One region of the Glutamicibacter sp. BSL13 genome, then DNA from elsewhere that is predicted to be linked to it. Evidence: riboswitches for the same ligand, from Rfam matches in the RefSeq annotation. Region 1 holds a riboswitch; each other region holds the start of a gene.

Region 1 (4,205 bases):
TGTGGGTCCACAGCTCACCGCGCTCCAGCAGGTCAACGGCGGCGGTGATGACGGAGGCCGGGGTGGGCAGCGCATAGGAGGGCACCAGTCCACTTGTCGTGGCCAACTGCCACGCCACCAGGACCAGGGCGGGGACAACCAGGCCCACCAGCCAGCGCGGGAGCCCCAGCAGTGCGGCGAGCAGCCCGGCGCGCGGGGCATCGGCTTGTGTGGTGGCCGGCTGCTGGTCAACAGGAGCGGTCATCGCCTATTCACCCGCAATCTGTGAGGCATCGGCCTGCCGGGCAAACTGGTCGTCAACCAGGGTGTCCAGTGCGGCGTCCACCTCGGCTTGGCTCTTCACATCGCCGCTGTCGACAAACACCGGCCCAATGTTGCCCAGCACCTGAACGAACTTCTCGCCCGGGACCGCCGCCACGTCGAGGTTGGATCGCTCGGAGATGACCGTGTCGGCGACCTGAGCGTCCAGTCCGGCGACATCGGCCAGGATCTGTGCGGTTTCCTCCGGGTGGCTGCCGGCCCACTGGCGCGCCTTCTCATAGGCGTCAACCACGGTCTGCGCCACTTCCGGGCTGTCCTTGAGGAAGTCCTCACGGGCGTTGAGCGCCCCATAGGTGTTGAAGTCCAGGTTGCGGTACAGCAGGCGTGCCCCGTCCTGTTCGGCGGACGCCATGATCGGGTCCAGTCCGCTCCAGGCATCCACCGAGCCGTTGGCCAAAGCGGTGCGCCCGTCGGCGTGCTGCACGTTCTGCAACGTGATGTCCTTTTCCCCCAACCCCGCCTCCTGCAGGGCCTGCAGCAGGAAGAAGTAGGGGTCGGTGCCCTTGGTGGCCGCGACCTGCTTGCCCTTCAGGTCGGCGACCGAGGAAACCGGTGAATCCTTGCCCACGACCAGTGCTGACCATTCGGGCTGCGAGTACAACGCGATCGTCTTGATCGGGGAACCGTTGGAGCGGGCCAGCAGGGCGGCGGATCCGGCGGTGGAGCCCACGTCGATGGCGTCCGCACGCAGTGCCTCGTTGGCCTTGTTTGACCCGGCCGACTGGATCCATTCGACGCTGATGCCGTCGTCGGCCAGCGCATCCTCCAGCCATCCCTTTTCCTTCAGCACCAGGCTCAGGGGGTTGTAGGTCGCATAGTCGAGGGTCAGGGTCTCACCGGCAGCGGCGTTCTCCCCGGCGCAGCCGCTGAGGCTGCTCGCGGCCAATGCCACGGCGGCGAAGGTGAATGCGCAACGGCGGGACAGGATGAATTTTGACATGGGAATCCTTAGCGGGTGGGTTCGGCGGCGCACGGGAGCAGGCCCGGACGCAAGGGTGAGGGATGGGCAGGAAGGCGACGCGGCGCGGGGGTTAATGGCCCGACGGGTCGACACCGAGCAGCTGCAGCAGATGCGCGCGCTGGGCGGTGAATCCGGAACCCGTCCGGTTGCGGGGCCTGTGGGAGTTCAGGGGCAGGTCCTCGATGACCCCGGCCCCGTTCTGCTTCTGCTCCGCGTTCGGCCGCCGGTGCCCCAGGACAATGACGCGGTCGGCCAGGCTCAGGGCCTCGTCCACGTCATGGGTGACCATCAGCACCGTGGTCGGGAACGAACGGTGGATGTCCAGCAGCAGATCCTGCATTTTCAGGCGGGTCAGGGCATCCAGCGCGCCGAACGGTTCGTCCAGCAGCAGGACCCCGGGGCGCCGTGCCAGGGCGCGGGCCAGTGAAACGCGCTGGGCCATGCCCCCGGAAATCTCGCGCGGACGAAGTTCCGCCGCGTGGGTGAGTTCGGTCAGTTCCAGCAGCTCGGCGATCAGCTCGCGCCCGGCCTGGGCGGTCAGCTGCGGAGACAGGCCCAGGGCGATGTTCTGGCGCACCGTCCGCCACGGCAGCAACCGGGGTTCCTGGAACGCCACCGCACAGCGGTCATCGATTCCCTCCACGGCGTGGCCGCCAATGCGGACCTGGCCGACACTGGGGTGATCCAGGCCGCTGACGGTGCGCAGCAGTGTGGACTTGCCGCAGCCGCTGGCGCCCAGGATGGCCACCACCTGACCGGCGGTGATCTGCAGGTCGATGCCCGACAGGACCGTGCGGGTCTGCCGTCCTGCGGTGAACGAACGCCCCAGGTTGTGGAACTGAACCGATCGGGCAGTGGATGGCGCCACGGGTGTGGGCGACACAAGGACAGTACTCATTGTCATCTCCATCGCTTCTGGCGTTAGCACCGTCCATGCAGGAAGAGGCCTTCTCCCCGTCATGGTGGTTGCTGCGGCGTCAACGAGCCAGATCTCTCGGCCGCTCGGGATGGTTACGCCACCATGTAATCGTCCCGAACGGATGGAAGGCAAATCGTTCGTAATGTGACGAATCTTCGAAGCATACGTTTCTGGGGCCGGTAATTCTGGTATTTCTTTGATCCCTTGTGGATTCTGCATCATTCTGCCGCTTGAGGGGGTCAGGCTGTAACGTCCTGCCCATTCGCGCGATCCGGGCGTTCGACGTCATCTGCGCTTCATGCCCCGAAATATGACGCCAGGCCTTGAGCCGGCTTCGTCACCGCCGGTACAAATGAGATGAACCATCCAGAGCGGCCGAGAGATCTGGCTCCACGACGCCGCAGCAACCACCCCATGCGGGCCGGTGCTACCGCCAGGACCGATGGAAGAATTGAGGCTCTTGCATGTCATTCGGCGAACCCCAACCGGACTTCAACGCGCTGTCCGACCCTGCCCAGGCCCCTGCGGGCAACGCCGTGGACCTGGACCAGCACCCCGAGCAGCTGCCCGAGCGGCAGCTGCTGAAGATCACCCCGGGGCCTGGGGCCGACGAACAATATGAACGCCTGGCCGCCACCTTCCGGCCGGTCTTCGCGCAAATCGCCGAGGGCGCGGCCCACCGGGACCGGGAGCGCATCCTGCCCTTTGAGCAAGTGGGGCTGCTGAACCGGGAACGCTTCGGGGCCCTGCGCGTCCCGGTGGACCGCGGCGGGTACGGTGCCCGCATGTCCGATGTCTTCCGCCTGCTGATTGAACTGGCCGAAGCCGACTCCCACATCGCCCAGCTCTGGCGTGCCCACCTGGCCTTCGTCGAAGACGTGCTGGCCTTCGAGGACCAGTCGCTGCAGGCCAAATGGCTGGAGCGGATCTCCGCCGGGCACATTGTGGGCAACGCCTACACCGAACGCGGCGGCAACCGGCTGGGCAGCCTGAACACCACGGCCACCGAGCACGAGGGCCGCTGGTTCGTCACCGGGGAGAAGTACTACTGCACCGGGACCATCTTTGCCGACTGGACCATGGTGGCCGTGGCCCACCCGCAGCTGCCCGGTCGGCAGATCGCCGTCGTGGCCACCCAGCATTCCGGGGTGCGGATCCTGGATGACTGGGACGGGTTCGGCCAGCAGCTGACGGGCACCGGCACCACCACGTTCGAGCGGGTCCCGGTGGACAGCTTCATCCCGCAGCATGAGAACGACACCGAATCGGCGATCTTCCAGCTGGTGCTGCTGGCCGTGCAGGCCGGCGTGGCCCGCGCGGCGCTGAATGACCTGCGCTCCTCGGTCCAGCTGCGCACCCGCAGCTTCAGCACCGGCACCGGGGTCCCGGTCCGCCACGAACCGCAGGTCCTGCAGGTCGTGGGGGAGGTCTCGGCCGAGGTCTTCGCCATCGAGTCGGTGGTGATGGGCGCGGTGCTGGAGGTCGAGGCCGCCCTGGCCGACGCCAACCTGAGCCCCGCCGAACGCTATGCGGTGTGCGAGTTGGCCGCCAACCGCGCCCAATCGGTCACCCAGCCGCTGACCATCGGGGTGACCAGCAAGCTCTTTGACCCGCTGGGCGCCTCGGCCACCAAGGCCAGCTGCAACATGGACCGGCACTGGCGCAACGCCCGCACCATCGCCACCCACAACCCCGCCATCTACAAATCCCGCATCGTGGGCGACTACGAGATCAACGCGGTGCCCCCGGTGCGGCTGAACGCCACCGGGGACGTCCCCGCCCCGGGCCAGGTCAGCTTCCGCTAGTCCCGCCCGCCACCATCGAATCAAACCCCCGAAAGAAGGACCGCCATGAGCCGCACACCCCGCGAAATCCTGTTCAACGCCTTTGACATGAACTGCGTCGCCCACCAGTCGCCCGGACTCTGGCGCCACCCGCAGGACCAAGCCGCAAGCTACAACACCCTGGGCTACTGGACCCACCTGGCCAAGGTGCTGGAAAAGG
Region 2 (4,205 bases), on a different contig from region 1:
CCCGATCTCCCCGCCGAGCCTCACGAACAGGAAGCCGGCATCCACGTCGGGCAGGGTCTTGGACAGCGACTGCTGGTCCACCTCAACGAAGGAGAAGTTCTTGGGGTTCTCCAGGATGTCGTTCTGCGAAAGGTGGATGACGCTCTTGCCCTCGGTGATCTTCAACAGCCCCTCCTTGGCCAGCAGGGCCAGGGCCCGGCCGTTGTTCGAGGGATCCACCGGGATGGCGATCTTGGCCCCATCGGGCAGTTCCTTCGCCGACTTGTGCTTGGTCGAGTACAGCCCGGCCGGTGAACCGTACATGTAAAAGGCCGGGTCCACCTCGATGTTCTGATCCGCCGTGAACTGCTCCAGGTAGGCTGCGTGCTGGAAGAAATTCGCGTCATATTCACCGTTCGCCACCACGTGGTTGGGCTGGACAATGTCGGTGACGTAGGTCGCCTGCACATCCCATCCCTGCTCCTCCAGGATTCGCTCGGCGATCTTCGTGGGCTCCTGGGTGGGCGCCGATTCGGTGACGATCAGCTTGATGGTCTTGTCGTTCCCGGCATTGACATTGCCGGTCAAACCGCATGAAGCCAGCAGGCCGGTGACGGCCAAGGCGGCTGCTGAGGTGATGATCCTGCGACGAGTCAGTGACATGGTGTTCCTTTGAAGTAGTGAAGGTGAAGTAACGGGTGCTGGCTATCGTTTGTCGTAGCGCCGGGCCAGCGCCGTACCGGAGACCTGCACCAGGTGCACCAGCGCGATCATCAGCACGATGGCCAGGAGCATGACACCGGTCTCGTAGCGGTAGTAGCCGTAGCGGATGGCGAAGTCGCCGATCCCTCCGCCGCCCACCAGCCCTGCCATGGCCGAGTAGGAGATGAAGGAGACGGTCATGATGGTGATCGAGCCAAACAGCGCCGGCCGGGCCTCCACCAGCAGGACGTCGCGGATGATCTGCCCGCGGGTGGCGCCCATGGCATTGGCGGCTTCAACGACGCCCGAACCGAGTTGGGTGATGTTCTGTTCCACGAAGCGGGCGAAATAGGGAATCGCGTTGATGGTCAGCGGGACAATCACCGCGGCGGTACCCACCGTTGTTCCGACGATGAACCGGGTGACCGGGATGATCGCGATCAGCAGGATCAGGAACGGGAAGGAGCGGATGGTGTTGACTGCACCGTCGACGATGCGGTGCAGCCGCGGTCGGGGCCGCAGGCCCTGCGGTGACATGGAATAGAGCCAGATTCCCAAGGGGGTACCGATCAGGATCGCCAGGGGAATCGAGACCAGCAGCATCGCCAGGGTCTGGCCGATCGCGACGCCGATCTCGGGTCCCAGTTCCAGCAGGCGGTCAATGCTGAACGTGGCCACTGCACCGTTGCTGCTCGCAGCGGCCGCAAGCGGAAGATAGATTGTGCTCAAGACGTCTCCTAGGATGCGGCAGCCGACAGCTGCGGGGTGCGGTGTTCTTCCTGGCCGGTGGGGCGCTGCAGGACGATCTCGTCACTGATCAGGTAGCGTCCGATCGCGGTATGCGGGCTGAAACCCGGTTGCCTCAACTCGGCCAGATCAAACTGTTCAACCAGCCGCCCGTCCTCCATTACCGCCACGTTGTCGGCGATGGCCTTGACCACGTTCATTTCGTGGGTGACGATCACGGTGGTAATTCCCAGGTTGGCGTTAATGTCCAGCAGGTATTGGAGCACCGAGTCGGTGGTGCGCGGGTCAACGGCGCTTGTGGGTTCGTCGCACAAAAGCACCTTGGGCTCCGTGGCCAGGGCGCGGGCGATGGCCACGCGCTGCTTTTGGCCGCCGGAGAGCTGGGCCGGATAGGAATGGATCTTGTCGGCCAGGTCCACAATGGCCAACGCCTCCTGGGCCTTCGCTCTCCGTTGGCGGGCGGGAACCCCGGCAAACTTGAGCGAGAGCTCCACATTTTGGGCGGCAGTGCGGTTATTGAGCAGGTTGAAGTGCTGGAAGATCATGCCAATTTGATGGCGTTCGCGCCGCAGCTCTTCCTCTGAAAGTTCGGTCAATTCCACGCCGCCAACCTGGACCGAACCGCTGTCCGGGCGCTGCAGGAGATTGATGTTGCGGATCAGGGTCGATTTTCCCGCTCCCGAGAAACCGATAATTCCTTGGATCGAGCCCCGGGGAATGTCCAGGGACACGTTGTCCACGGCCGTGAAAGCGTCGCTGCCGGTGCCGAAGCTTGTCGATACGTTGCGCAGGCTGATCATGTGTACTCCTCGTCTTTACCGCGACGAAGCGTCCCGGCCGCGCGGCCTCACTGAGGAGCGGTCAGCCAGGAAATTCTCCATCGTTTCTGGCAGTAGCACCGTGCCCCAATGGGTGGTTGCCGCGACGTCGTAGAGCCAGATCTCTCGGCCGCTCTGGATGGTTTGAAGGTCATCGCCTTCGTTGTCCACCAGTCTGGCGCAGGGATGGAGAACGACTCAAAGGGCAGGTCACAAGCTGCAATGATCAGTCTTATGGCGACATTTCGGGCGTCACATCCCGTCATCTTCCGCTGTTGTGACGACATGTGAATCAACGGATGAGGCGGATTGCAGATTCTAGGCACACCAAAGCCATAATGCACGGCCCATCAGGGGCCGCAGGCCAACAGCGCAGTCAGGCGGTGGACCGGTTCGTCTCTCGCCCCGTTGCGGCGCGCCTCAGGACACGGGAGCCTGCAGCACCATCCGCGCGAATTCGTCCACGTGTTCCTGGGCAGGCTTTGAGAAGTAGCCGCCGGAGTCCCGTCGGTGCCACCGGGCGAGCTCCTCAAACAGGAGGGCTAGAGTGCTGCGGTGCACGACCGCATGGCGCCCCAGCGGCTGACCCAGCGGCCCCATCCGGTAACCCAGCAAGTTCATGACCTCGGTAATGTAGTCGGACGCCGCGTCGCTCAGCGCCTCGATCCCGGCGGCCCGGCACAACCAGTAGGCGATGGTGCCATCGCGCAAGCCCTCGTCCTTTTCCGCCGTGTTGATGGCGTTCAGCAGATGGCGGGCGAGGCGCGGTTCATCCCCGGCCAGTTCACTGCCCTTTTTCGTGGCGAGCACACGCCCGCGGTAGACCCGCACCAGTCCGGCCATGCGCGCCACCTCACGCAATTGGGCCACCGTGGGCATCGTGTGTTCACGCTTGCGCGAGGAGGATTCGTAGTCAATGCCCTCCCACTGCAGGCGCTCCACCAGTTCCGCCACGGCCTTCGGGTTCATCCAGCTGGCGGGGGTGAGCTTGATGCCTTCGCCCTGGGCCAGCTCAATGAGCACCTGGAAAGGCCGAACTATCTCCGTGAAGAACCATTCGGGGATCCGCGCGCCTGCCGCGGCGTCGGTGATTCCGGCCTCGCTGGCTAGGATCAGCGCGTAGCGCCGTACCCCCGAGGGCTTGCCGCGCAGCCACTGGACAAAGACCGAGTTTCCCGCGAGGAGGCTGAAGTACAGTTCCAGCTCGCGGTTCGCCGCCTGCTGGTTGTAGGTCATCGGGTCGAAGTCGAGCTCATCGCCGGAGCGCCAGCGCAGCCAGTCGATGGTTTCCTGCTGCTCCTCGGTGGGCTGCTCGGCGTTGAACTCCTCCAGCTTGTCGTACCAGCCCGATAATCCTCCGCTGTCTTCCACCGGCGCCCGCATTTCCCCCTCGAGCACCCGGGCGGCGCACTGCTCGTCCGGGCAGGGGGTTGATGATTCGAGGGTCAGACGGTGCGTCCAGTTGTCCCCGAAGTCGTACACGTAGAACAAGGTTCCCGGGTTGACCGCCAGGGCCTGGCCGAGTGTGGTGCCCTCCTGCGGCTGGCCCTCCAGCTCCTCGTCCAGGGCAAGCTGGTCATACCAGCTGGTTCCGGTCTGTGGCTTGCCCCATCCCTGGGTGGGGTCCGCGCTGTGGAAGGACTGCAGGTGGCTGTTGTCCCAGCCCATGGCGATCTGGATGATGTCACCGGCAGCGGCCAGGTCCAGGTCGGCCGGAATCTGGATGCGCCGCCAGATCAGCGGTTGGGCTTCCATCAATTCAATGCGCAGCGTCAGCAGGTCGCGAGAAGTCATAGACCCATCGTTGCAGATCAGCGGCTTGGAGCGAAGACTGCGGGAGGATAAGTCGCGCCGCGTCCCGCGGCAGATTACTGCAGGGCGAAGCCTTCGACCAGCTGCATGAATTCGCCCTCGGAAATGATCTCCACCTTCTGCCCGGCGGCACGCAGGCGCAGCACG
Region 3 (4,205 bases), on a different contig from region 1:
CACCACGTTTTGGACGGTGGAGTTCAGCTGGTTGAACCCCTCCACGGCCTGCTCGACCAGGGTGGGCCACTGGTTGATGACCGAGAACACCAGCCCGGTGCCGATGCCTCCCAGGATCAGCAGCGCGCCAAGGAAGACGGTCCACGCGGCCAAGAGCGGGGACATGACCCGGCGCAGCCGAATCACCAACGGCCACAAGGCGCAGGAGAGGATCACGGCGATGAGGGTGGGAATCACGATCAGGGTCAGCCGCAGCATCCCCAGGACCACCAGGCCCGCAATCACGCCGATGATCAGCAGCTGCAGGCACCGGGTACCGAGCCTGCCCAGCGGGTCGGTCCACAATCCCTGGAAGGTCACCGCGGGGCGCTCCACCGAGGCCCACGCCTGTTCATCCAGCGAGGAGGACTCCACCCGTGTTTTCCTGCTGCCTGATGTACGCCTGCGAAAGAAAGCCATGGTCGCTCCTACCATCGGCCAATAGTGGGTCGGGCAGCAGTCGCGCCCGGTAGGTCCTGCACTGCCGGTTCAGTCGAGCGCCGTTCCCGCCGACATCACCGTTTCATCTTCGTGCCACCGCAGATGCAGCGACGCCGCACCCCGCAACCGGCTATTCGCGGCCGGACTCGGCCTCGGTGCAAATGCACAGCCGGTTGCCCTGCTTGTCCGTGACGATCACCCAGCTTGGCGCGTACTCGTAGTCGAACTCTGCGTCGGTGGTTTTCAGGGTTTCCAGCAGGTCGCCACTGTGGCTGTGGGGCACCGTCACATCAACGTGGAAACGGTTCTGGTTCGGCGTTTGGGTCTCCTGAAACCAGATGGCCGGGCCACGGCCATGCGGGTCGGTCAGCGCACCGTCCGCCGCCTGTTCATAGCCCAGGGCAGCCTGCCAGATCTTGGAGATCTGTTGCGGGTTTTCGGTATCGATGGCGATTTCCACCGTCCGGACCAGGCCCAGGTCCACTTGGGCACCAAAGTTTTCGGCCTGGTCGGAGATCTGGGTGGCCAGGGTGAAGTCCCGTGACGTCACTCCGCCGACATCGTGGGACACCAGGTTGACGAACACCGTGTCGTAACGCCAGTCCACGTCCGGATGATGTCCGGCTTCCTCGGCCAGCGCGCCAATCGCCGACACGAGCTGAATCGCGGCGGCCGAGCTCGGGCACTTGAAAGCGGTCCGCAGGGACCCCAGCCCGTAGCGCCAGTGCGGCAATTGTGAGAGCCGTGCCTGGATTTCGTCTGCTGACAGCACATCTTTGCCTGACATTGTTCTTGCCTCTCTGCGGATGGAGCCAACGACCGTGACCATAATGGCCACGGTCGTTCTCAGCTTGCCGCGCCCCTGGAGAAGAAAGAAGGCCCTTTAGCCAATTGCCAGCGTTGCGCGTCGAACGCGCCGTCGCTCGTCGTAGCAGGCCTCCGCCCCCTGCCCCGGGTCCTACATACCCAGTAGGAGGATCTTCTCCACCGCTACCGAGATCGGCAGGCGGACCAGCAGGCCCGGCAGGTCCTGCCAGTGCTCGGGGTTGAGGTTCGCACCGTTCGCTCCGAGGCTCCCGCTGGAAAGATTCAGTTCGGCCAACCGGCCCTCGAACCAATCCTCACGCCCTGCCCACTTCGCCTTGCTCCGGCAGCGCTCCACGACGCTTTCAAGCTTCGCGTGCAATAGACAGTACAGTTCCGGGGTAAACCCGGCGCGCATCCACTTGTGGATGTACCGTTCCGTGTCATACCCGCGGTACAGTTCGCCATCCAGCAGCATTGCGGACCGTTGGCTCTTGACGATGAGCCAATTTCCCTTCGGACGCGGGACGTACGGTGGAGCGTACGGGTTTTCCAACAGTGCGGCATCCCACCGCAGGTCCAGTTGTTCCCTTACCGTTGGTTCATTTCCCTTGATGCCTGCCGGCAGACCGTACTTGTCGACCGGAATCTCTAGCGGGCCTCCCCGAACCAGCTCGGCCCGGCCGTCGGCACGCAGTCTCATGGCCTGATAGATCTTCGCGGCCGATTCCGTGCCAACAACATCATCACCGTAAAGCTCCCGGCGCCAGGCCTCGAAGTCCTGCGCATGTTCCTTGTTGAAGTTCTCGTGCTGGCTGCGTTCGTTTTCAGACAATTGTTGTTCCCCTCGCATGGGAGGACCCGGCGACGGAGGATTTATCTCCGCCGCGGCATCCACCGACTTGCCCGGCGGCTGGTGCCGCGGACCGGTTCTTCCCCTGGGGCACCCCGCTCGGTTGAGGAGGGTTGCCGTGCAGCAAGCCAGGTACTTATCGCTGCAGCTCGTGAACCTGGGAATCATCCTATGCGTCCGGTCCGACGGTTTGGCGTCCGCGTAGGCCGCGATTGCTCACTGTGGATTGTTCATTATCGAAGGAACGGTCCACTTGTCACCTAATTCGTGTTTCTAGCGCTGCAGCCGAGGGTCTTCTGTCGGATCCGTGTACGGGGCGGGGCAGCCCTGGCTCACCGCTTCCGGGCGCAGCTCAAAGTGCCACGGCTCATTTTCGTACACCGTGCACAGTCCGTAGTAGCGACCGTGCTGGTCTAGCCACGACCGCGCGTCATAGGATCCGATGTCTATCGCGTTGCCGGAGACATGCGGTGAAGTCTGCGCAGTTGCAACCCACCAGGCGGCTTCACGCTTCGACCCGTACCGGTCTACCGCCTCGTCCAGCAGCTGCTGAAATGCTTCCGAGCGCCAGCCGCTGTTGACGATGAACTTGATGTCATCCTTGGCGGCGTCGGCTGCTGCCTCATTCATCGCCTCGCGCAGGTCCGGACTCAAGTAGTGCACGGCTGGTACCGGGGACTTCAGAGTGGTTCCTGAAGGCACATCCCCACCAGCCACCCCTAACGCACCTGCCCTTGGCTCTTGTCCTCCCTGGACCACCGACGTCACGGTTGCCGCCATGGATGAGGGACTCCAGTCACTGCGGGTTCCGAGCGTTAGGGCCAACGCAAGCACCCACAGGGTGGTAAGCAGCGCCAGAAGCACCAGGATGATTTTGGCCAGGAGGGATTTCTTGCGGCACTTGGCCGGTCGCATTTTTCTCATGGAACCAGTCAAGGCGGCGTCCTGTTGCCGGGCCGTATCGAAATTTTGATATGCCCGCAATATGTTCCGGCTCGTACGATTGGGGCTATGCGTGTACTGATCGTCGAGGACGAACTCCTGATGGCGGAGGCGATCCGTGACGGATTGCGCTTGGAAACCATCGCTGCAGATATTGCCGGGGACGGTGCTACGGCCTTGGAACTTTTGGAGATCAATGCCTACGACATCGCCATCCTCGACCGTGACATTCCCGGCCCCTCCGGTGATGAAGTAGCCCGTTCCATCGTGGCCTCCGGTACCGGTTTGCCGATCCTGATGCTGACCGCCGCTGACCGGCTCGATGAGAAGGCCTCAGGTTTTGAACTGGGCGCGGATGACTACCTGACGAAGCCCTTTGAGCTCCAGGAACTGGTGATGCGCCTGCGGGCATTGAGTCGGCGCCGGGCTCATCACCGCCCTCCGATCCGCGAAATAGCTGGAGTAAGGTTGGATCCCTTTCGCCGCGAGGTTTACCGAGAAGGCCGCTATGTGGCTTTAACACGCAAGCAGTTCGCGGTACTGGAAGTCCTCATGGGGGCAGAAGGTGGGGTGGTCAGCGCGGAGGAGCTGCTGGAACGAGCATGGGATGAGAATGCCGACCCCTTCACCAATGCGGTGCGCATTACGGTCTCAGCCTTGCGGAAACGTCTGGGCGAACCGTGGGTGATCGCAACAGTTCCAGGGGTCGGATATTGCATCGAAGCCCCGGACAGTGAAGTACCTATGGTGTTGGACAGTGGAAAAGCCAAAAGGGCTGAGCGTGCGACTGAAGCTCACTTTAAGCTACGTCGGTTTTCTGATGTTGGCTGGCGCGCTGCTGCTCACCGCCGTCTGGGTTTTCCTGCTGCGCTATGTTCCCGAGGGGAACATCGACAGCGCTAGAGGTTTCGTCCCGAACCGCTCGGATCTACTTGATGCCTTTGGACCCGCGGCCACCGGCGTGCTGCTCTTCCTGCTGGGTTTTGGGCTCATTGGAGGCTGGTTCCTCGCCGGTCGAATGCTTGCCCCCTTGGATCGCATCACGCAAACCACCCGCGCCGTGGCCGAGGGCGACCTCGCCCGTCGGATTCACCTCCCTGGTCGCAACGATGAATTCGGGGAGCTT

The links. Region 1 has a riboswitch for S-adenosylmethionine ahead of RCJ92_RS03915 (acyl-CoA dehydrogenase family protein). Riboswitches for the same ligand answer to the same signal wherever they lie in the genome.
Region 2: another riboswitch for S-adenosylmethionine. It lies ahead of RCJ92_RS04725 (methionine ABC transporter ATP-binding protein); the one in region 1 lies ahead of RCJ92_RS03915 (acyl-CoA dehydrogenase family protein).
Region 3: another riboswitch for S-adenosylmethionine. It lies ahead of RCJ92_RS00705 (hypothetical protein); the one in region 1 lies ahead of RCJ92_RS03915 (acyl-CoA dehydrogenase family protein).

The regions. Positions count from the first base shown of each region.
Region 1 covers NZ_JAVGCZ010000013.1:5,515-9,719, forward strand. Annotated here, with positions in the region: gene RCJ92_RS03900 (ABC transporter permease) at 1-244, opposite strand, end outside; gene RCJ92_RS03905 (aliphatic sulfonate ABC transporter substrate-binding protein) at 248-1,261, opposite strand; gene RCJ92_RS03910 (ABC transporter ATP-binding protein) at 1,353-2,180, opposite strand; SAM riboswitch class I at 2,186-2,296, opposite strand; SAM riboswitch class I at 2,561-2,650, shown strand; gene RCJ92_RS03915 (acyl-CoA dehydrogenase family protein) at 2,666-4,006, shown strand; gene RCJ92_RS03920 (LLM class flavin-dependent oxidoreductase) at 4,052-4,205, shown strand, end outside.
Region 2 covers NZ_JAVGCZ010000016.1:13,246-17,450, forward strand. Annotated here, with positions in the region: gene RCJ92_RS04715 (MetQ/NlpA family ABC transporter substrate-binding protein) at 1-642, opposite strand, end outside; gene RCJ92_RS04720 (methionine ABC transporter permease) at 685-1,410, opposite strand; gene RCJ92_RS04725 (methionine ABC transporter ATP-binding protein) at 1,419-2,228, opposite strand; SAM riboswitch class I at 2,303-2,392, opposite strand; gene RCJ92_RS04730 (plasmid pRiA4b ORF-3 family protein) at 2,667-4,040, opposite strand; gene RCJ92_RS04735 (exonuclease domain-containing protein) at 4,115-4,205, opposite strand, start outside.
Region 3 covers NZ_JAVGCZ010000002.1:68,352-72,556, forward strand. Annotated here, with positions in the region: gene RCJ92_RS00695 (AI-2E family transporter) at 1-414, opposite strand, end outside; gene RCJ92_RS00700 (4a-hydroxytetrahydrobiopterin dehydratase) at 611-1,309, opposite strand; gene RCJ92_RS00705 (hypothetical protein) at 1,439-2,137, opposite strand; SAM riboswitch class IV at 2,178-2,294, opposite strand; gene RCJ92_RS00710 (D-alanyl-D-alanine carboxypeptidase family protein) at 2,411-3,061, opposite strand; partial or broken gene RCJ92_RS00715 (response regulator transcription factor) at 3,149-3,817, shown strand; gene RCJ92_RS00720 (sensor histidine kinase) at 3,861-4,205, shown strand, end outside.